4 regions of the Halothiobacillus diazotrophicus genome follow, and region 2 is predicted to be linked to each of the others. Evidence: predicted binding sites of a transcription regulator. Region 2 holds the regulator's gene; each other region holds the start of a gene.
What was found. Region 2 encodes sigma-54, which starts transcription at its own class of promoters, with help from an activator protein. Its sites were predicted from a motif close to TGGCANGNTNCNTGCTT; they were not measured.

Region 1 (5,711 bases), 620 kb from region 2:
TCCGGCTCGTGCCGGGTTTTCCCGAAGGATTGAATGAGGATTGCGAGGATGCAATACCGGCGCGCCCGCCTGGCAGGCGGCACTTATTTCTTCACCGTGAATCTGGCGGATCGGCGTCGGCGATTGTTGGTCGAGCATGTGGATGTGTTGCGCGAGGTGGTGAATACCGTGATGCACAGGCATCCGTTTGAGATCGATGCCTTCGTGGTCATGCCCGATCACCTGCATGCGATTTGGACGCTGCCATCAGGCGACGCGGATTACGCATCCCGGTGGATGCTCATCAAGGCGGCTTTTTCCAAAAACGTGCCTAAAGGCGAAACCATCTCCGCGAGCCGGAGTGCCAAAGGCGAGCGGGGTATCTGGCAACGTCGGTATTGGGAGCATGCGATTCGGAACGACGACGATTTTGCACGGCATGTGGATTACATCCATTACAACCCGGTGAAGCATGGGTATGTGGATCTGCCGGAGGTTTGGCCGTATTCCAGCATCCATCGATATGTTTCGGCGGGCGTGGTTCCGCGCGGGTGGGGTGGGGCCGTGGGTATCGAGGGTGTCTTTGGGGAACGGTGATTCCGACCGATGTTTGCGTTGGGTGGAGTTTGGCCCAATCTACGGAGAAATCATGGAATTGTTGGGATTGTTGGGGTGCGCTGCGCTTACCCCAACCTACATGGATAGCGGGATTGTATGAAAAAAACCTCCGACGGATTCGGAGGTTTTTTGTTTGCGGCGCCCGTGTTGGTTGAAGCAGGCTGCCCCTTTCGGAACGACTTACCAGGACTTGTAAGGCAGGAATTTGCCGTTCATGGTGACGACAACGCGGTCGCCGGCCGGATTTTCTTCCTTGTCGATATGCATGCTGAAGTCGATGGCGCTCATGATGCCGTCGCCGAACTTCTCGTGGATGAGGGTTTTCATGGTCGGGCCATACACGCCGATGACTTCGTAGAAGCGGTAGATCAGCGGGTCGGTCGGGATCACCTTGTCCCAGGTCTTGGTGGGGCAGGCCATCAGGGCGGCGAGGGCGTCGGCCGGCAGTTCGAGCAGGGTGACGAGTTTCTTGGCCGGCTCTTCCTTCAGGCTGTTCATGCCGAGGCAGGCGGAGACGGCGAATACGGGGGAGAGGCCGATGCCGCTGGCAATGGCTTCCCAGCTCAGGGACAGGGCTTCCTTCTTTTCCAGGATCAGGGCGGTCAGGGCTTCTTTGGTCATCATGGCGTGCGTTCTCCGGGTCTTCTTGGGGTAGGTGTACAGCACCAAGGTGGTGCCTCGTCTGTTTCTCTTTCAAAAACCTTGCCAATCGGTGCAATGCCGGAATATTGCGGATAGCGACGATTTGACCGGACCCTTGTTGCACTGCGGTTGTGCGGCAGAAATTGGCTCCGGAAGCGATCCGGAAGTGCTGAATTTTCATGGATGCCGGGGGGCGATGACTGCCCGGGAATTGGGCGAGTCGGGCGATTTTCCCGGAGGCGAGCGGGCAGATTGTCCGGTCGACCGGACAATGTCCGATCAATTGTTAACAATGTGGCGACTTCGGCCTGGGATGGCGGGATCATGGGCGATCAAAAATGGCGTAAAAACGCCTGAAATGGCGCTGTGGCGTACTTCGGTGTGATCTGGCACGGACGATGCAATGGGGTATTCGTCCGATAAACCCTTTGATCACTTTGACCGGAGAAGTCTCATGTCTACCGAATTCCAAGAGCCCGTTGCCCCCGCCTGCGTTCGCCAAGCCCTGCGTGAAATCGACAAGCAGGGTCTGGCCGCCCTCGGCGAAAAAGGTCGTGCCAATCCCAATAACGTCGTGACCCTGAAAGCCAAGACCGTTTGCGAAGGCCAGTTCCGCAACCTCACTTATATCCGCAGCCTCGATCCGGTGATCGTCGACGAGCCGCCGCATCTGCTGGGCGAAGACACCGCACCGAACCCCTCCGAAGCGTTGCTGGCCGCCTTGGGCGCCTGCCTCGCCGTGGGCGTGCATGCCAACGCCACCGCACAGGGGATCAAGCTGACCAAGCTCGAATTGCATCTGGAAGGCGACATCAACGTTACGGCCGTCTGGGGTACCGGCGATCTGGACGAGAACAAGCCACTGGGCTTCACCGCGATCCGCGTGAAGTTCGACATGGAAACCCTCGAGCCGATGACCGACGAAGCCAAGGACGCGCTGCTGCAGCATGCGAAGAAGTGGTCGCCGGTGGCCAACACGATGACCCGTCCCGTCGCGCTGGATTGCGATCTGCTGTAACCCGCTTTCGGTCGCCGGGCGATCGCTGTTTTTTTGAGGAAGCACATCATGAACATGGTTGATTCGATCACCGCACCCGCGCCGACGACCGCTCCGGTCGCTGGACAGGGCAGCGCGCCCGATTTCGATGCCATTCGTGCGGTGGTGCGGGAGACGCTGGCGCCGCTGACCCTGAAGATCGACGAGGGCTATTACCCGGCCGAAGTGCTGCGGGCCCTGGGTGCGGCCGGTACGTTCCGGCAGCATCTGCCGTCGCAGAACGGGCGCGGTACGGTCGATATCCAGGCAGCGCTGACGGCCATGGATATCGTTTCCCAGGAGTGCATGTCCACCGGATTCATGGTGTGGGCGCAGGATGTGGCCTGTTGGTACATCGAGATGTCCGGCAACGAATACCTCAAGGAAACGCTGTTGCCCAAGCTGGCTTCCGGCGAGGCATTGGGCGGCACGGCGCTGTCCAATCCCATGAAATATCTGGCCGGGATCGAGCCCTTGCTGATCTCGGCCGAGGAAACCGAGGATGCCTTCATCCTGAACGGCACGCTGCCCTGGGTTTCCAATCTCGGGGTCGACCACTGGTTTGGCTCCATCTTCAAGGTGGGCGGGGAAAACCCGCGCGACGTGATGGCGATGGTCAACACGAGCTGGCCGGGCATGGAGCTGAAGCAGCTCGCCAAGTTCTGCGGCATGGAGGGCACCGGGACTTACGCACTGTCGTTCGACAATGTGCGCGTGCCCAAGAGCCATGTGCTCGGCGATCCGTTGCTGCCCTACCTGAAGAAGATCAAGGCCGGCTTCGTGCTGCTGCAGACCGGCATGGCGACGGGGGTGATCGAGGGCTGCATCAATCTGTGCGAAGCGGTCGAACCCCGTTTCGCCCACGTGAACTGCTATCTCGACGACCGTCCGGACGAATTGCGCGAGGAACTCGAGGATGCCCGCGAGCTGATCGAAGCCCTGGCAGGAGACGTGTTCAACACGGACAAGGACTTCATGCGCAGCGTGCTCGAGGCACGGCTGCTCGGCTCGGAGCTGTCATTGCGCGCGGCGAACGCGGCGATGCTGCACACGGGCGCCAGCGGCTACCTGCACGACGCCCCGGCACAACGCAAGCTGCGCGAGGCCTACTTCGTCGCCATCGTGACGCCGGCCATCAAGCACCTGCGCAAGGAGCTGGATGTGTTGGCCGCCGCCTGACATTACAACGACCAACCTTGGTGGAAACCCTCCCGAGCCCTTCGCGGATTCGGGACCGAACCGGGGAGAGACTGGAGCCATCATGACGACGAATACGGATGCCGAAAAACCGCGCTGGATCTGCACGGTCTGCGGCTGGATCTACGACGAGAAGGAGGGAGACCCGGACAGCGGTATCGCGCCCGGCACCCGCTTCGAGGATATTCCGGACGATTGGTCCTGCCCGTTGTGCGGCGTGACCAAGGCCGATTTCATTACCCTGGACGAATATGCCGCCCAGCGCGCCGCCAGTGCCCCGACCGCGCGGCCGCGCCGGGCCAAAGGGCAGGTGGGCGGATCGGATGCCGTGGTGATCGTGGGTAGCGGCGTGGCCGGCTGGACGGTGGCTGAGCAGATCCGGGCGCGGGATCCGGATCGGCCGATCACCCTGATCACCGCCGACGACGGTTGCGTCTATCCCAAGCCGGCCCTGTCGATGGCGATCGGCCAGGGGCGCGGCGCGGACGAGCTCGTGGAGATGTCCGGCGCGGTGAAGGCCAAGTCGCTGAACATGACCCTGCAGGCGCTCACCCGGATCATGTCGATCAAGCCCGAGGCGCGCCGACTGGTGACGCCGCGCGGCAGCGTGAATTACGGAGAGCTCGTGCTGGCCCTGGGTGCCAGCCAACGCCGGCGCGATTTCGGCGGGGAGGCAGCCGAGGAGATTCTGCGGGTCAACGATCTCGCGAGCTATCGGCGGATGCGCGAACGCCTCGAGGGCGGGCCCAAGCACGTCACGCTGATCGGCGCGGGCCTGATCGGCGTGGAGCTGGCCGAAGATCTGCGGGCCGGCGGTCATGCCGTGACCCTGCTCGATATTGGCGATCAGTTGTTGGGCCGCCTGGCACCACCGCCCGTGGCCGCCCGTCTGCTGGCAGCCTTGAAGGCCAAGGACATCGCCTTCATGCCCGGCGTGAGTCTGGCCTCCCTGGAACCACACGACGGTCGCTATCTGGCCCTGCTGAACAATGGCGGCGCGCTGCAGACGGACCTCGTGATCTCGGCCATGGGCCTCGTGCCCAACGTCGATTTGGCCCGGAAGGCTGGCCTGCGGGTGAACCGCGGGATCATCGCGACGGCGGCGGACATGCGCACCAGCGACCCGCATATCTTCACCGTGGGCGACTGCGCCGAAGTCGACGGCCGCAGTTACTTCTACATCGAACCGATCCGCCGACAGGCCGAGACGGTGGCCGCCACGCTCTGCGGCGAGTATCGCCCGTTCGAACGGCTGCCGGTCGCCATCCGCGTGAAGACGCCGAGCCTGCCGCTCAATCTCTGCCCGCCGGACCTCAGCGTTGCCGACCTCGGCGGCTGGCATGAGAAAAGTGCCGATGGTGCCGATGGTGCCGATTGCCGCATGGATTTTCTGGTGCAGCAGCAATTGGCCGGCTATGCGCTGACCGGTCGCTGCGTCACGCAGAGCGACGGCCTGCAAGGCACCCTGATCGCTGCCGCATCTTCCCTGGTTTCCGCTGCCTGACCCCCCACCCCTGACCATCCTTTGAGGAGAATCGCCATGAGCTCAGTTCTGTTGACCGCTGCCGAATTGAACACCCTGATGGGTGCCGAGCCGACCGTCGTGATCGATGCCCGCAACCCGGATGCCTATGCCGCCGGGCATATCCCCGGTGCCGTGAACATTCACGACATCTTCACCTTCCTGGCGACCTCGACGCCGGAGGGCCTGGCCGAGCTGAAGACCAAGTTTGCCGAAACCTTCGGCAAGGCAGGGCTTTCCGGTGCGGAAACCGCGGTGATCTACGAGGATGCGATGAATACCGGTTTCGGCATGTCCTGCCGCGGCTACTTCCTGCTGAGCTATCTCGGCTACCCGAAGGTCAAGATTCTCCACGGCGGCTATCAGGCCTGGCTGGCGGAGAAGCTGCCGGTCAGCACCGAGGTACCGACGCCGACCCCGGCGGCCTTCCCGCTGAAAGACACCGGCACGGATCTGATGATCGGCAAGGAGGAAGTGCTGGCGGCGCTCGGCGGCGACGGCCCCGTCCTGCTGGACGTGCGCGACATCGACGAATGGATCGGTACCAGCTCTTCGCCCTACGGCAAGGACTTCTGCCCCCGCAAGGGTCGCCTGCCGGGCGCGGTCTGGATCGAGTGGTATCGCCTGATGAAGCCGGGTTCCGTACCGATGTTCAAGGCGCCCGAGGAAGTGCTGGCCGAATGCGCGACCGTGGGCATCACCAAGGACACGCCGGTG
Region 2 (5,711 bases):
GCGGTGACGGACAGGGATTAAATCCCATCCCCTTCGATGATGCCTTCACGACCGCCCGTCGCGACCCGCTCGGTCATCTGGGGGAGGTTCAGCTGCGGGTAGTTCATGGCGCGGACCACCATGGGCAGATTGACCCCGGAGATGACCCGGACACGGTTCTTGTCTTTTAGTCGATGGGCGATGTTGGAGGGTGTGGAGCCGTACATGTCGGTGAGGACCAGTACGCCGTCCCCTTCGTCCAGATCCGCAATACGACGACGCGCGCGGTTGAGCAGGTCGATGGGGTCGTCATCCTGATGGACGGAGAGCTCGCCGGCGGGCATGGGAATCTTTTCCAGCATGTCGGTGGCGGTTTCGAGTAACTGCTCGCCAATTTTGTTATGACAAATCAATAGGATGCCAACAGTCATTATCGCTCCGTTTCTAAATCACGATGTCGGATGAGGATATTGGGAAAGGCGGTCTTCAGATCCGTATAGAGATGCTCGACCATGTAGACCGACCGATGCTTGCCGCCGGTGCAACCGACGGAACAGGTGACGTAACTTCGATCGGTCTGCGTGATGGCGGCAAGCGTGTCGCCCAGAAATCGTGCGAGATTCGCGCGCGTTTCGTGGGTGATGGGGTGCTGCTCGAGGTATTCGATGACCTGGGTCGTCTTGCCGCCATGGGGCCTGAGATCCGGTAGCCAGTGCGGGTTGGGCAGGTGGCGGATATCGAACAGGAAGTCGCTGTCCAGCGGAATGCCGTTCTTGAAGCCGAAGGATTGCAGCAGGATCAGCGGACCGCGCCGGGCGCCTTCGAGGATCCGGTTGCGGATATCCTCACGGAACTGGTGGATGCTCGTATGGCTCGTGTCGATGATCAGGTCGGCCTGATGGCGCATCGGGGCCAGCAGTTCGGCCTCCCGCTGAATGGCTTCGAGCAGATGTTCGACCTTCGGGGAAAGCGGGTGGCGTCGTCGCGTCTCGCTGAATCGGGCAACGAGGCGCGCTTCGCTGGCTTCTAGGAAGAGACTCTGTATCTTCAGGTTTTCATAGGTTTTCCGAAGACTCTGGATTCGTGCCGGCAGGGCATTCAGTGCGGCTTCAGGCGAGCGTGCATCGATACTGATGGCGATCCCGCGCGCATTGATCTCGCCCTGCCTGAAGAGCAACAGGAGATTGTCCAGCAGTTCGGGGGGCAAGTTGTCGATGCAGTAGAAACCTGCATCCTCCAGGGCTGCCAGGGCAATAGATTTCCCGGAGCCCGATTGTCCGGTGACAATCAGTACGGTTTCGGGGATGGCGAGCATGTGTTGCATTGGCGCTAGTGTATCTGTATCCGGACCCGGTGCCGACTATTACGTCGACATTGTGCCGGATAGCGGGATCTGACCACCAGCGCGCCGCTCATTTTTCCGGGTAGGGGTGCCACTGGGCGGCATACGGCTGGCCCAGCAGGCGCTCACCGGTCGTCGATCGTTCCAGATTATGTTGACGGACCACGGTTTCGACGAAGACGGCGATGTTTCGACCCGGAGCCACGGGTAATCGGAACAATGGGAGCTCTTCACCGCAAATGCTCACCTTGCTCCGTTCGCCATGAAGCCGGGACTCGGCGCGCATCGACCGATGGTCCGCCGCATACAACTCGATGATCAGGCGGAGGTTTTTTCGCTTTTTCAGGGCGTTGTCGCCAAACAGGGCGCGGACATCGATGATCCCGAGGCCGCGGACTTCCAGATGGTCGCGGATGGTTTCCGGGCAGCTTCCCTCGATGCCCTGATTGCCGCGCACGAAGCACGGCGCGTCGTCCGCGATCAGACGGTGGCCGCGGGAAAGCAGTTCCAGGGCCAATTCGCTCTTGCCGATACCCGATTCCCCCGTGATCAGTACACCTGATCCGGCAACCTCCATGAAGACGCCATGCTGCCAATGTTGCGTGGCGCTCTGCCGATGGGTCCTGAGCCATTCGGAGATTTCGTCCACGGTCATCGTGCAGTGGAGGATGTTGGCGGCCGTACGGGCTTGCGTGGCAACCCAGGTCGGAACCTCCTCGGGGGTGATGTCGCAGAGAATCCAGATTTCGGCATAGGTCGGAACCGGATCATTACGCTCGCTCAGGGCGCGCCGTAACGGTGCGTCGATCAGGGCGATCGGTTTCGGATCGAGGGGGTTCAGGCGATCGAAGGCGGACTCTGGGTCGAAGAGACGGCGATAGACCGGGTCCCGGGTATCCGTCGGGTGTTTGGCGTCCAGAGGCTGAATGACGGGGACGGCGCGGTGCATCGGGTGGCTCAATGCGGATATCGCGACAGGAACCGACGCTTATTCGGCATCGGCGGCTGGCGGATCGTGCAGCCATTCGATGAGCAGGTTGCGCACGCGCTCGGGGCTTTGCGCCTGCATGATGGCGTCACGGTCATCCGGGCTGGACAGGTGCTCTGCCAGGGAGCCCAATACCATCAGGTGTGCTTCGGGGCATTCTTCCGGGACGATGAACCCGATAATCAGATTGACCGGCTCGTTGTCCGACGCACCGAAATCGATCCCTTCGGTCAGGCGGATCAGCGCGCCGCGCGGACGCAGCGTTTCGCTATCCCGGCCATGGGGAATCGCGATGCCATGGCCGATTGCGGTACAACCCAGCCGTTCGCGTTCGATCAGGATTTCGTAGATGTGGGTCGCGCTTTGGCCGCCCAGTTGGTCATCGGCCAGCAGGCCGGCGAGAACTTCGAGAACCCGTTTGCGGCTTTGATAGACCTCATCGATCAGAATGTGCTGCAAGGGGAACAGTTCAGCGATGTTCATGAAGCACCTGTTCGCAGGTTGGAATGCTGTGGGTGAGCGGGACGGGACCGGTAAAAATCGAGCAAGAGGATACTCCAAAAAGTCAGTCGGGGCACGCAAGTGAATGCGATACCCCGATTAATTGGCTCATGGTTGTGCGTTTATCGAGCGTAAGATCGTGTCTCGATCAGCGGTGCTCGGTCATTTTTTCCTTGTGCTTGACGATCTGGCGGTCCAGCTTGTCGACCATGGCGTCCACGGAGGCGTACATGTCCTCGGAGGATGCGTCGGCGTGGACATCGTTGCCGCTCATGTGCAGTGTGGCTTCTGCTTTCTGGATCTTCTTTTCCACCGTCAGAATGACATGAACGTTGATCACCTTGTCGAAATGTCGCTTGAGCCGCTCGAACTTGTTTTCCACATGGTCCCTGAGCGCATCGGTGATGTCGACATGATGTCCGGTGATTTCAATTTGCATGGTGAGCTCCTTTAGGCCTTAGATCAGGCGCTTTCGGTCGGTGGACGAGGCGATGCCCATCGCCTCGCGGTACTTGGCAATCGTGCGCCGAGCGACATCGATGCCTTGTTCGGTAAGCAGGTCGGCGATCTTGGCGTCCGACAAGGGCTTGCGGGGGTTTTCCTCATTCACCAGCTTCTTGATCATGGCGCGAATGGCCGTGGCCGAACATTCGCCGCCGTCGCTGGTGCCGACATGACTGGAGAAGAAGTACTTGAATTCGAAGGTGCCGCGCGGGGTCAGCATGAACTTCTGGGTGGTGACCCGACTGACCGTCGACTCGTGGAGGGAGAGTTCGTCGGCGATTTCCCGGAGGACGAGGGGCTTCATCGCCACTTCGCCCTGTTCGAGAAATTCTGTCTGATGGGCGACGATGGCCCGGGCCACGTTGAGCAGGGTTTCATTCCGGCTGCGCAGACTCTTGATGAACCAGCGCGCTTCCTGCAGATGGCTGCGGATGTAGCTGGCGTCCTCACCGCGCGAGCTGCGGTTGATCATGCGGGCATAGGTCTGGTTGACCCGAAGTTTCGGCGCGATTTCCGGGTTCAGGTCCACATGCCAGGCATTGTTCCGGAAACTGACCAGCACGTCCGGAATCAGGTAATCCGCTGCGACGGAACCGACACTGGATCCCGGTCGGGGATCGAGGCCCTGCAGAATCATCAGGGCGCCTTCAAGCGCGGTCTGATCCACGCCGAGGGCCCGTTGTGCCTGTTGGTACTCGCGCTGGGCAATGGTTTCGATGAGGTTCTGTTCGCAGATCCGCATGGCGACGTCGCGATAGGGCAGATCTTTCGGTTTGTGCTGCAGCTGCAGGCAGAGGCATTCGTTGAGATCTCGGGCGCCTACGCCAATCGGGTCGAGAGACTGGATGAGATGTAGGACGGTCGTGATGTCCTCGATCTGGAGGTTCGGCCAATCTTCGATCAGCATGGCGTGAATTTCTTCCAGGCTGTCCGCGAGGTACCCCATGTTGTCGATCGACTCGATCAGGGCGGCGGCGATGGCCGTATCGCGCTGCGTCAGATGGGTCAGGTGGATCTGACTCAGCAGATGATCCCGGAGGCTTTCGACGCCGCTGGAGGTCGTCGCGTAGGGATCGAATTCGTCGTGATTGTTTTCCGGCGCGCTGAATGAGGTGCTGCCGTCGGATTCGTAGTAGTCCTCCCACTGCGAATCCACGGTGAACGGATCCTCCGGCGTGGTTTCGTCCGTGCCCGAGAGCAGGGCTTCGCCGGCAAGCGCATTGGGGTCTTCCTGATAGTCCGAATCGACCGTCTCGCTGCCCTCGGCCAGTTCGGACGAGGGACCCTCGCCTTCAGAGAAGTCGTCAGTGTCGGCAATTTCCAGCAGCGGGTTGGTTTCGACTGCCTGCTGAATCTCCAGTGCGAGTTCCAGTGTGGAGAGCTGCAGCAATCGAATCGACTGCTGCAATTGCGGCGTCATCGAGAGGCTTTGCCCCAGGCGAAGTTCCAGGCCGGCTTTCATGACTGGGCGAGCCCGGCGTGATCTTGGGGCAAATGAATCTTGTCTGATGTTCCGTCGGCATCAGAGGTGGCTGGGTAGGGGATTGTCGATCGCAGGATTATGAACATGTGAGTTAGTTTAACTGAAAAACACGGTCCGCCAATATGGGATTGCATCTGCGCCAACGCATCGAATTGTCCCCGAGTGAATCGCCGCGAGCGGGCGTGATCAGAGGGTGAAATGCTGTCCGAGATACACCGCACGGACTTGCTCGTTGGCGAGAATCGCCTGGGGCGTGCCTTCGGCCAGGATCTGCCCATCGGAAACGATATAGGCACGCTCGCAGACGCCGAGGGTCTCGCGGACGTTGTGATCCGTGATCAAAACGGCGATGCCGCGCTCGCTCAGATGCGTGACGATCCGCTGGATGTCGATGACGGATATCGGGTCGACGCCAGCGAACGGTTCGTCCAGCAGAATGACGCTGGGGTTAGCGGCCAGTGCCCGAGCAATTTCAACCCGCCGACGTTCGCCCCCGGAAAGGGCCTGCCCGAGATTGCGACGGATGGAGCGGATATGCAGTTCGCCCAGCAGGCTTTCCAGTGTCGTCTGTCGTTGAACTGGGCTGAGATCGCGCCTCAGCTCTAGCACGCCCATGATGTTCTGCTCGACGGTGAGCTTGCGGAACACCGATGCCTCCTGCGGGAGGTAGCCGAGTCCCAGGTGGGCTCTTTCGTCCACCGGCAGCAGGGTGATGTCCTGCCCGTTCAACCAGATCTGCCCCTGATCGGCGGCAACGAGGCCGACGATCATGTAGAAACTGGTCGTCTTGCCGGCGCCGTTCGGCCCGAGAAGGCCGACGACTTCCCCCGCCTGCACTTCCAGCGAGACGCCTTGGACGACGGCACGCGCGCCGTAGTGCTTGACGAGGGACTCCACGAACAATACGGGTGGCT
Region 3 (5,711 bases), 110 kb from region 2:
AGAAGCAGGAAAGCATGGTCTGCATCGCATCCGGGTTGTACTGGATGTGACGGTTGTTTTCGTCGTTGAACCGCTCCACGAAGTAGTTCACCAGCGCCGGAATGTCTTCGCGGCGTTCGCGCAGCGGTGGCAGGAAGATGGAGACCACGTTGATGCGGTAGTACAGATCGGCACGGAATTCGCCCTTGCTGACGGCTTCCTCAAGATTGCGGTTGGTGGCGGTGATGATGCGCACGTTCACGCGACGCGTCTGGGTACCGCCGACCCGCTCGAATTCCCGCTCCTGCAGCACGCGCAGCAGCTTGGCCTGGAAGGACGCGGAGATTTCGCCGATTTCATCGAGGAACAGCGTGCCGCCGTCCGCCAGTTCGAATCGGCCCTTGCGCTCCTGGGTCGCCCCGGTGAATGCACCGCGCTCGTGACCGAACAATTCCGATTCCAGCAGGCTTTCGGGCAGCGCTGCGCAGTTGAGCTTGACGAAGGGCTTGTCCCGGCGCGGGCTCAATTCGTGGATGGCGCGGGCGATCACTTCCTTGCCGGTGCCCGATTCACCGCGCAGCAGCACGGTGGCCTTGCTCGGCGCCGCCTGGTGCACGTCGGCGAACACGGCCTGCATGGCCTTGCTGTTGCCGATGACGTTGTCGATGTTGTACCGCTTGGTCTGTTCCTTCTGCAGGCGGTGGGTTTCCTGGATCAGGCGGTTGCGCTCGGCGGTGATGCCCTGGTGCAGGCTCACGGTCTGGCCCACGAGATTGGCGACCATCTGCAGCATGCGCACATCCGACCCGAAGCTCACGCCCTTCTGCTGCTCGGTGCGGTAGATCGCCAGCACGCCGATGCATTCGAAACCGACCTTGATCGGCACGCCGACGAAGGCATGCAGCTGTTGCCGCGCGTGATCCTTCTGCACCGTGCGATGGAGAAACTCCGGTTCCTGCGAGGTATCGGGAATCACCACCGGCATCCCGGCGCGCATGATCTTGCCGATCATGCCTTCGCCGAGGCGATAGCGCCCCCGCTCCATCTCGGCCGCCGTCAGCCCCGTGGCTGCCATCACGCCCACATGGCTGTCGTCCATGCGCAGCAGGATCATGGCCGGCGACATGTGCAGATGAATGTCCAGCGTCTTGAGCACATCGTTGAGGATGTGATCGAGATCCAGCGACGAGCTCAGCACCTTGCTGACCTCGTACATCGCGGTCAGTTCTTGCGGATTATGATGCATGGCGAGATTCTTCATGGTGGGCATTCCCTCCTGATGCGCAACTGCCGCTGGGGGACGACGATGAATGCGCCCTGTCGTGCAGCTGGGTCACCTGATCCGGATTCGGACAAGGTAACGTCTGGGTACACGTCTGAAACTGATCCGGGTTGCCTATAGCGTAATCCCCTTGACCAGTAGAAATCCATAATATTCGCTTGGAAATTTCGTCATATCCGCAGACACGAAGTTGACCGATCTGCATCAAGGGGCGACGAATCAGCAACGGGTCGGCCATCATCGCGGCCAGAGCCTCTTCTGGCGCCATCTCTTCCGGCACAACCTCGCCGGATTTCACCCGCGGCGCGGCACGGTTGAACCAGTCCGCCACGGGTCGATCGCCGAAAAACGGTCGCAAGGTCTCCGCACGCCAGGATGTCGTGAGCAGGTTCCGCACATCCAGATCGAAACCGGCGGCGCGCAATGCCTGCTTCTGTCCGGCCTGATTCTGGCAGCCGGGTTTCTCGTAGAAAATGATTGTGCTCATGCGCTTCATCGACATCCCTTGACCTCAACCCACCACGGCCCGGGTATGGCCCGGGTCACGCCACCCGCATCGACCCGTGCCACGGGCAATGCACCCCGCCAGGCGAGCAAGCCGTCCACCTGATCGGCAATCGCCTGCTTGACGACCGGATCCAGGCGCTTGAGCCATTCCGGGGGAATCGCCGCGACCCCGTAATGGGCGCCCGCAAGCATGCCGGCCAACGCTCCGGTAGAGTCGGCATCGCCCCCCTGATTCACGGTAGCGATCAAACAATCCCGGAAGTTGTCCGTTCGGAACAGATGATGGAACACGGTGTTGACCGTATCCGCGACATAGGCGGTGCTCAGTCCGTTATAGGGTGCAAAACGGAACGCACGATGACCAACCGCCAGCGCGGCAGCCATCTGGGCCACATCGTCGAGATCGCCGCCGTGAACCAGCACCCGTACCATCCGGCCAAGGGTCAGGATGGCCGCATCGGAAAGCGGGTTGTGGTGCGTGAGATGGGCCTGATCCAGGCTGATCCGCTCGAAGGCGACCTCGTCGTCCAGCGTGGCGAGCACGGCCGGGAGATTGCGCACGGCAGCCCCGTTACCCGCATCCCATTCCGATTCGGGACCGCAGAGACTGCCGTCCACGAGATAGCGCCGAATGCCGCGCCGACAGGTATTGCCCACATCCACGGGATTGCTTTTCAACCAGGCCGCCATGCCGTCGGCGAACTGGGGCAGCGACCAGGACGTATCGGCAAGAATGCTTTCGCCGAGGACGAGGCTCATCTCGGTGTCGTCGGTCACCTGCCCCGCTTTCAGATGCAGCCAGCCGCCGCCGATCATATTGCGGTGCAACCCGTACTCGGCCTGGATTTCCCGGGGTTGCATGAACTCGACGGTCGCGCCGAGCGCATCGCCGACGGCCAATCCCCAATAGGCGCCGAGGGCGCGGGATTTCAGCTCATCGGCCGACGTACGCACCGGCGCATTAGCGTTCATGATCGCCTCCGTCCGTGCAAAACGGACGACTGACCGAAGCAGCCCGGCCATGACCGTGCCTCCATAAAGGATCGGCCAATGATCGATTCGTATCAGTAGTAATCCATGCGTACCGCATAGTCCCCTCCGATCACCAGATATTCCGCCTCGCCCTTCAAGGGATGGCAGGGAATCAGGCCATTGAAAAACAGCACCTTCACCAACGGCACCTGCACCTCGAGAATGATGTCGCCGAACTCGTCCGCGATGTCCCGCTCCCGCGTGAACGACACGAGATTGTTCAGGCGGATCACCCCATGCCGCGCATCCTGACGCGAGATCACCGGATGCTCCGCAAAATCGTTGGTGCCCCGGTACAGCGTGATATGACGCTGCCCCGGCGTACCGAACCGTCGCAGGAACCATTGTGCGAATTCGAACAAAAGGTCCAGTTGCAGACGGATCGCATTGTTGTCGAACCGGGAGGAGCTCTTGTCCTCCATGTATTGCAGCCACGCCGGGCTGCCGAAGCGCCCGATCACGGCGCGGTGAAAGGTCGCCGGGATGCCGAAGCGACTCTCTACCCAGGCCTTCAGTACCGCGCCCTCCGGCGAATTGCTGTCGTAGCCCCAGCCATGCAGCAACCGCAGGTACTGCGCCCGGAAACGCCGGGACGCATCGCCCGGCCGCTGGGTCGCCGCCGGAAACTGCATCTCCATGTACTGCTGGAAACGAATGCCCGTCGCAGCTTCATCCATCGAGCGCCCCTGCGGGGAATCCAGTTCCTCGAACAGCGCCGCATGCGCCGCCCGCGTCCCGGCGATATGCAGGGGCAGCGGAAAGGCATTGAAATCCGCGCCCATCAGCAATCCGGTCGGCAAACCGACGAGATTGCTGCCCATATTCGCAACCTGCCCTCCGGCCGGCTTTGTCACGGCCGAGGGCGTTGTTGGCGGCCTTTTGGCCGCTTTGCTTCGGGGTGTATTTCCGGGAACGCCTCGCGTCACGCCTTGAACTCGTTCGCCACAGCCGACCGCACCGATTCCAGACGCAACGGCTTGTACAGGCAGGCAATCTCACCACCCCCATCACCCGCCGCATCACCCGCTGCATCGCCTTCCATCAACTTGAGCAGGCGCGCCTGCGGGAATCGGGTCGTCAGCGCCTCATCATCGGCCAGCAACTCGGCACCCACGATCATCAGATCGGGCGGCCAGTCGCGGGCTTTTTCCGCCGCGACGTCCAGCGAGCCGAACTCATGCGTTTCATACTCGTCGTGCAGCATGAACTGCACGGCCATGCGCGCGATTTCATCCTCAGCCACCACGAAGATGCGCCGATTTCCCACCGCAAGATTGCAATCAACACCGATTTGCATACGCCAGCTCCTGTATCAGTAGGGCCATCTGCCGAACGCATCGTTCGGGCATCCCGACCGCGAACGGCCCGGTCACGATGGACCGCCACACGCACCCGGTTCAATTAGGTAGGGAAGCATCTTTTATGCCATCCGATTCAGGTTATGCGCGGGCGGAAAACGGCTGCAACGGTCCGGTTTACAACCCGCGTGTATGAAGTTCGACAATCGCCTGAAAAATCAGCCATTAGCCGGTGCGACGACCGGAAGTGCCGCATCCCTGATTCGGCATTCATGACCGGAACCCGCCGGAAAAACCCCGGTGGGGTGCGTCGATTTCTCCGTTCCTTTCCTGACAAACGGATGGGGTTTGTCAGCTTTCAAACATGTGCTCGCCCGAGCGCTACAATCAATTTAATTTCTTTATTTACAGTTAGTTAAACCGGTTTTGAGCGCATGGCACACCCTTTGCATTGACGATAACTGCGGAAGCAACGGCCCGCACGAGCGGCACCCACTTGGGACCATCAATATCTTGTTTAGGAGATACGGAAATGACTGAAGGTTTGCGTCAAATCGCCTTTTACGGCAAGGGTGGCATCGGTAAGTCCACCACTTCTCAGAACACCCTGGCAGCCCTGGCCGAAATGGGCCAGAAAATCCTCATCGTCGGCTGCGACCCGAAAGCCGACTCCACCCGCCTGATCCTGCACTCCAAGGCTCAGGACACCGTCCTCTCCCTGGCTGCTGAAGCCGGCAGCGTCGAGGATCTGGAAATCGAAGATGTCATGAAGATCGGCTATCGCGACATCCGTTGCGTTGAGTCCGGCGGTCCGGAGCCGGGGGTCGGCTGTGCCGGTCGCGGCGTGATCACCTCCATCAACTTCCTGGAAGAAAACGGCGCCTACGACGGCGTGGACTACGTGTCCTACGACGTACTGGGCGACGTGGTCTGCGGCGGTTTCGCCATGCCGATCCGTGAGAACAAGGCTCAGGAAATCTACATCGTCATGTCCGGCGAAATGATGGCCATGTACGCGGCCAACAACATCTCCAAGGGCATCCTGAAGTACGCCAACTCCGGCGGCGTGCGTCTGGGCGGACTGGTGTGCAACGAGCGCCAGACCGACAAGGAACTGGAACTCGCCGAAGCGCTGGCTGCAAAGCTCAGCACCAAACTGATCCACTTCGTTCCGCGCGACAACATCGTTCAGCACGCTGAACTGCGTCGCATGACCGTTCTGGAATATGCACCTGAGTCCAAGCAGGCCGAAGAGTACCGCACGCTGGCAAACAAGATCCACGCCAACGCGGGCGGCGGCACCATCCCCACCCCGATCACCATGGACGAACTCGAAGACATGCTGATGGAGTTCGGGATCATGAAGAAAGAAGACGAAAGTCTGATCGGCAAGGCCGCAGGCATGTAATGCCGGCCGGACGCGCCTTCTCCGGAAGGGGCGTCCACCCCACGAAATTCAGGAAAAATTTGAGGAGGTCAACATGAGTCTGACCGCTGAAGAGGCAAAAGTCCGCAACCGGGAACTGATCGAGGAAGTCCTCAAGGTTTATCCCGAAAAAACGGCAAAACGGCGCGCCAAGCATCTGAACACCTTCGAAGAAGGTAAGCCGGAC
Region 4 (5,711 bases), 1.4 Mb from region 2:
AGGTCGGCCAGATGCCCCGGATCCCAGTCGATCTTGAGCTGCTGTCGCCCCTGCTCGGCCGTCCAGTAATCGCGCGCCAGCACGGCCACACCGTGAGGCAGGCCGATGACCTCGATAACGCCCTTCACCGCCTTGGCCGCAGCGGCGTCAAAGGATTTGACCGTACCGCCGAACACCGGACAACGCTCGATCACGGCGGTGCGCACATCCTCGGGTTGCGCGTCGATACCGAACCCCGCCTGGCCGTTGACCTTGATCGGCGTATCCAGCCGCGGGGTGGGCTTGCCGATGATCCGGAAGTCCTGCTCGGATTTGAGCATGACCGAACCGGGCACCGGCACGGAGGCCGCCGCCTCCGCCAAGTCGCCATATTGCGCGACCCGCCCGCTGGCCGGATGCACCACCCGCCCGGGTTCGGTGATCAACGAATTGGCGGACACGCCCCACTGCCTGGCCGCCGCCTGCAGCAGCATCTCCCGCGCCGTCGCGCCGACTTCACGCATTTTGGTGTAGAAACCGCGCACCGTCGCACTTCCGCCGGTGATCTGACCACCCAGCAGCGGGTTGGCGTAGGTCTGACTCGCCGGCGCAAACTCGGTGACGAATCGGCCCCATTCGGCATCCAGCTCCTCGGCGATCAGCATGGGCAGGACCGTCATGGCACCCTGTCCCATCTCCGAGGCAGACACCACGAGCGTGATCTGTCCGTCGGGCGCAATCCGCACCCAGGCATTGGGGACGAAATCCGGCTCGGTACTGGCGGACGCATCCGGCCCATTGGCATGTGCGCCCACCGCGTCCGCGGCACGCGTTTCTGCCAGCGTGGAAAAACCCAGCAACAGACCGCCGCCCGTGGCGATCCCGACCTTGAGGAAATCGCGACGGGAAATCATGACTGCACCTCCGTCGCTTCCTGCGCCAATCCGCTGTCGACCGCCGCCCCAGCGTTCAGGGCCATGTTCTGATTCGGATTCCCGGCCGCCCGCAGAATGGCGGACTTGATCCGGTTGTAGGTTCCACAGCGGCAGATATTGCCCGCCATGGCCTGGTCGATCTGCGCATCTGATGGGTTGGGCATCTCGGCGAGCAGGGCGGCCGCCTGCATGATCTGCCCCGACTGACAGTAGCCGCACTGGGGGACGTCCTCGGCGATCCAGGCCAGTTGCACCGGATGATCGGATACGGCGGAGAGCCCCTCGATGGTGGTGACCCGCTTGCCCTTCGCACTCGCGATCGGGGTCACGCAGGATCGAACGGCCTTGCCGTCGAGATGCACGGTACAGGCGCCGCAGAGGCCGGCACCACAACCGAACTTGGTGCCGGTCAGACCCAGATAGTCACGCAAGGCCCAGAGCAAGGGCATCTGCTCGGACACGTCCAATTGCAGTTTTCGATCATTTACCGTCAACTCGATCACATCGCACGCTCCCGCTGCGGCATCTGGCAGCATCTGATTCAAGGAATGGAACATGGCACGGCGGGGACAGCAGGGCGCCAACGGCCGCTTCGCCATGAGGAATTTATCCTCAAGCGTAGACGCCGGCCATCGACCTGCAAGGTGTTTTTCAGGAAATACCGCCCCTCGGTGACCGGCACAACGCCGGGGCATCACATCTTGGCTGGCCACCGCCGCACCGGGACGATACCTCGGGAACTGGCTAGGCGTCGCGCCCCGGCAGGTTGCGGGCGAGCACGCGGATATCTTCGTATGCGCCCCGGATGCATGCATGCCGTCGCAGCATGCCTTCCTCCGTCATGCCGCATTTTTCCATGACCCGGGCCGACGCCGGGTTGCGGGCAAAACATTGCCCGACGAAACGGGTGATCTGCCATTCGGCCTCGGCATACGCCATCAAGGCCTGAACGGCCTCGGTGCAAAATCCCCGCCCCCAGAAATCGACGCCCACCCAATAGCCCAACGCCGCGCGACGATGGGCGGGACGAATATCGATCAGGCTCACCGCACCCATCAACCGGCCCGTATGGCCATCCGTCATGGCGAGGGTGAGGGCCTGGCCGGCCTGGAAAGCCGGTTCATGACCCGCAATCCAATCGACGGCCGCACCATCGGGATACGGGTGGGGAATATGGCTCGTGGTTTCGGCGACTTGCCGAAGCCCCGCCAATTGCTGCACCCGCGGCGCATCTGCGACATGAAAGGGTCTCAGGACGAGGCGCGTACTTTCCAGGATCGGCATCGGCATGGGCTATCTCTTTGGCGGTCGTCGCAAGCTCGGGCGGAATCTTGGAGAAGAGCCGCCCACTTGACTGTTCAAGCGGTCAGGGGCAACGGAGTTCGGTCGATCGTGACACACGACCATGACGAAAGTCTGAACGAAACCATGGCGCACGGTAATCTTTACGCCGTGCGCCCGAATCAATGCCTGGCGACTTCCCGATCGATCATCCGATGCGACCACAAACCGCCAAACGGAATCAGTGCAGCCAGAAAGACCAACCCGCCCCTGGCCGGAGTCATCTGCCCCGCCACGATCGTCGACAGAAGGGTGCCCAGCATCCAGAGAAACAGCAAGCCATGAATGGGGCCAACGATCTCGACGGCCAAAGGCAATCCGGCCAGGTGCTTGAGCGGTACGGCGATCAGGATCAGAGCGATCAGTGAGCTGCCTTCGACAAGCGCCATCCTGCTCAAATGTCGTAACAACCGTGGCGATCGGCGCCCCTGCACTCGACCTGAGGCCACGACAGGCAAAGGATTTTGTTCAAGGGACATGTTGATGCTCCAGAATCAGAATGCAATTTCCGGCAGAAATCCATGGAATCAATCGGGCGGTCACGCACAAGACAAAACCCCCGGCAAGCCGGGGGTTTCTGATGTCATATCCTGCGGTGGCGATTAGATGCTGTAGTACAGCTCGTATTCGACCGGGTGCGGCAGCTGGCGCAGACGCTGGACTTCACCACGCTTCAGCTCCAGGTAGGCATCGATCAGGTCGTCGCTGAACACGTCGCCGCGCTTGAGGAACTCGCGGTCGGCGTCCAGAGCGTCCAGAGCCTGATCCAGGGAGAACGCCACTTCCGGAATGTTCTTCTCTTCTTCCGGCGGCAGATCGTAGAGGTTCTTGCTGGCCGCTTCGCCCGGATGGATCTTGTTCTGGATACCGTCGATACCGGCCATCAGCATGGCGGAGAACGCCAGGTACGGGTTGGCCGTGGAATCCGGGAAACGCAGCTCGATGCGGCGCGCCTTCGGGTTGGACACGAAGGGAATACGGATCGAGGCGGAACGGTTACGGGCGGAGTAGGCCAGCTTGACCGGCGCTTCGAAATGCGGGACCAGACGCTTGTAGCTGTTGGTGGACGCGTTGCAGAACGCGTTCAGGGCACGGGCGTGCTTGATGATGCCGCCGATGTAGTAGATCGCCATTTCGGACAGACCGGCGTAGCCGTCGCCGGAGAACAGGTTCTTGCCATCCTTGCCCATGGACTGGTGCACGTGCATGCCAGAACCGTTGTCGCCGTACATCGGCTTCGGCATGAAGGTCGCGGTCTTGCCGTAGCTGTGCGCCACGTTGTGAATCACGTACTTCAGGGTCTGGACTTCGTCCGCCTTCTTCACCAGGGTGTTGAACGCCACGCCGATTTCGCACTGACCGGCTGTCGCGACTTCGTGGTGGTGGACTTCAACGGTCATGCCCATGTCTTCGAGGACGAGGCACATGGTCTGACGCAGGTCGTGCAGCGAGTCGACGGGAGGAACCGGGAAGTAGCCGCCCTTGACGGTCGGACGGTGACCCATGTTGCCTTCCTCGTACTCGGCGCCGGCATTCCAGGCCGCTTCCTTGGAGTCGATCTTGACGAACGAGCCGGACATGTCCGTGCCCCAACGGATGTCGTCGAAGACGAAGAATTCATTTTCCGGACCGAAGTAGGCGACGTCGGCCAGACCGGAAGCCTGGATGTAGGCTTCGGCGCGCTTGGCGACGGAACGCGGGTCACGGGTGTAGCCCTGCATGGTGTCCGGCTCGATGACGTCACAGACCAGGATCATGGTGGGTTCTTCGGAGAAGGGGTCCATCAGTGCCGTGCTGGCATCGGGCATCAGGATCATGTCGGAGGCGTTGATCCCTTTCCAGCCGGAAATGGAAGAACCGTCGAACATGATGCCGGCCTCGAAACTGTCTTCGTCCACGCGGCTGGCGGGGTAGGTGACGTGCTGCTGCTTGCCACGAGTATCGGTGAAACGGAAGTCAACGAACTTGACTCCATTCTCTTCCATCATTTTCATCGCATGACTAACGGACATGAATTCCTCCAGGGACTTTTTTATCAAAACGGGGCAGTCACAGATGACGGCGGACGCAGTACAGACTGCCTGCCGCGCATCATCGAACCAAATCGCACAATACGCAATAAAAGCACGAATCGTGCCGAAAAAAACACCCAACAGGGCGCGGCATCAAGCCGCGCGGCCAAAACCGCCCTGTTTTTAGGCGGTTACCCTGACAACCGAATGACGGAGAATTTCCGCATTTTGGTTCATCGAATGATGGGGTCATCCAAAATGCCCCTCAAAATGCACCGATTTGGCGCACAAGGCCGTCTTCGCGCCCCAAAAAAGCGCCGCGCACCGACCCGTCAAGGCTGCGGCACCGAGCCAGGTCGGCCTGGTTCAACCAGATGACAGCACCGTCCGCGTCACCACATCCAGCGGCAGGATCAGGCAGGCAACCAGACCCTTGGGACGGCGCAGCGGTGCCGGTTCGGGATGCTTCCCGACCGGATAGAGAACCAGGCGCCAGTGCTGCGATTCGGCCAGCGCACTCGCCAGGCTCAACCCCAAACCATAGCCGGAGTCGCCACCGCGGGCCGCGTCCTTGCGCGCGAACGGCGCCATCAGCTGCTCGATTTCCGCTTCGGTCAATCCCTCGCCCTGGTCCTCGACGCACAAAACGAGTGCGTCCGTCTGAACCACCAGACGCAGTACCACGGGTGGCGCCCCATAGCGATGCGCGTTATCGATCAGATTGTCGAGAATTCGCTGCAAGGCCATCGGCGCGATATCGGCCTGGGGCGCCTGTCTCGGCAGCATCAGCTGAAGCAGGATACCCCGCTGTCGGGCGCTGTCGGCCAGATTTTCCAACCAGGGCTTCAGGTCGACGCGCTCCGTGGACGCCTGGTTGACACCCCGGGCGATCAGCAGGACCTCGGCGATCAGGCGATTCATCCGACCGATGTCGTCCTGCATCTGATCGTGCAGCTCTGGTTCGAGGCTATCCTGGGCCAGCGCCAGACTGAGGCTCAGGCGCGTCAGCGGCGTGCGCAGGTCATGAGAAATCCCTGCCAGGAGGATGGTCCGACTCTCCAGCAGCTGCTTGACCTCGGCGGTACGCCGGTTCACTGCATCGATCAGCACCCGCGTTTCCTTCGGCCCCGTAAGGGGCAACGGCGCATCGGGCAATCCCCGACTGACCTGTTCGGCCAACTGACTGACGGGACGCGTGAGACGACGCGTCAGCCACAACCCCACGATCAGGGTGATCAGGATGCCGGAAACGAGAATGATGGCGAGCGTGAACGGAATCTTGTAGCCCACGCGCTCGCGGGAAAACTCGAACTTGAGCACGTCGTCGGCGATGGGCAATTCCAGCCAGTAGCCCGCACCGCGGGGCAATTCGCCGATATAGATGCACTCCCCGGTTTGCGGGTCGATCGTGCCGGCTGGGCACTGATGGAATCGTTGCACCACG

Region 1: the regulator sigma-54 is predicted to act here: its motif matches at 1,289-1,305, upstream of cynS (cyanase).
Region 3: the regulator sigma-54 is predicted to act here: its motif matches at 4,534-4,550, upstream of nifH (nitrogenase iron protein).
Region 4: the regulator sigma-54 is predicted to act here: its motif matches at 4,378-4,394, upstream of glnA (glutamate--ammonia ligase).

The regions. Positions count from the first base shown of each region.
Region 1 covers NZ_CP016027.1:2,533,461-2,539,171, forward strand. Annotated here, with positions in the region: gene A9404_RS11310 (REP-associated tyrosine transposase) at 49-576, shown strand; gene cynS (cyanase) at 778-1,221, opposite strand; gene A9404_RS11320 (OsmC family protein) at 1,694-2,257, shown strand; gene A9404_RS11325 (acyl-CoA dehydrogenase family protein) at 2,312-3,454, shown strand; gene A9404_RS11330 (FAD-dependent oxidoreductase) at 3,537-4,976, shown strand; gene A9404_RS11335 (sulfurtransferase) at 5,013-5,711, shown strand, end outside.
Region 2 covers NZ_CP016027.1:242,814-248,524, forward strand. Annotated here, with positions in the region: gene A9404_RS01085 (PTS sugar transporter subunit IIA) at 18-410, opposite strand; gene rapZ (RNase adapter RapZ) at 410-1,303, opposite strand; gene A9404_RS01095 (hypothetical protein) at 1,392-2,270, opposite strand; gene A9404_RS01100 (PTS sugar transporter subunit IIA) at 2,310-2,792, opposite strand; gene hpf (ribosome hibernation-promoting factor, HPF/YfiA family) at 2,959-3,249, opposite strand; gene A9404_RS01110 (RNA polymerase factor sigma-54) at 3,268-4,776, opposite strand; gene lptB (LPS export ABC transporter ATP-binding protein) at 4,984-5,711, opposite strand, start outside.
Region 3 covers NZ_CP016027.1:356,530-362,240, reverse strand. Annotated here, with positions in the region: gene nifA (nif-specific transcriptional activator NifA) at 1-1,240, opposite strand, end outside; gene A9404_RS01645 (thioredoxin domain-containing protein) at 1,215-1,748, opposite strand; gene draG (ADP-ribosyl-[dinitrogen reductase] hydrolase) at 1,754-2,740, opposite strand; gene A9404_RS01635 (NAD(+)--dinitrogen-reductase ADP-D-ribosyltransferase) at 2,833-3,621, opposite strand; gene A9404_RS01630 (response regulator) at 3,723-4,097, opposite strand; gene nifH (nitrogenase iron protein) at 4,631-5,506, shown strand; gene nifD (nitrogenase molybdenum-iron protein alpha chain) at 5,580-5,711, shown strand, end outside.
Region 4 covers NZ_CP016027.1:1,777,295-1,783,005, forward strand. Annotated here, with positions in the region: gene A9404_RS07805 (xanthine dehydrogenase family protein molybdopterin-binding subunit) at 1-893, opposite strand, end outside; gene A9404_RS07810 ((2Fe-2S)-binding protein) at 890-1,513, opposite strand; gene A9404_RS07815 (GNAT family N-acetyltransferase) at 1,659-2,204, opposite strand; gene A9404_RS07820 (DUF3817 domain-containing protein) at 2,378-2,734, opposite strand; gene glnA (glutamate--ammonia ligase) at 2,858-4,267, opposite strand; gene A9404_RS07830 (ATP-binding protein) at 4,634-5,711, opposite strand, start outside.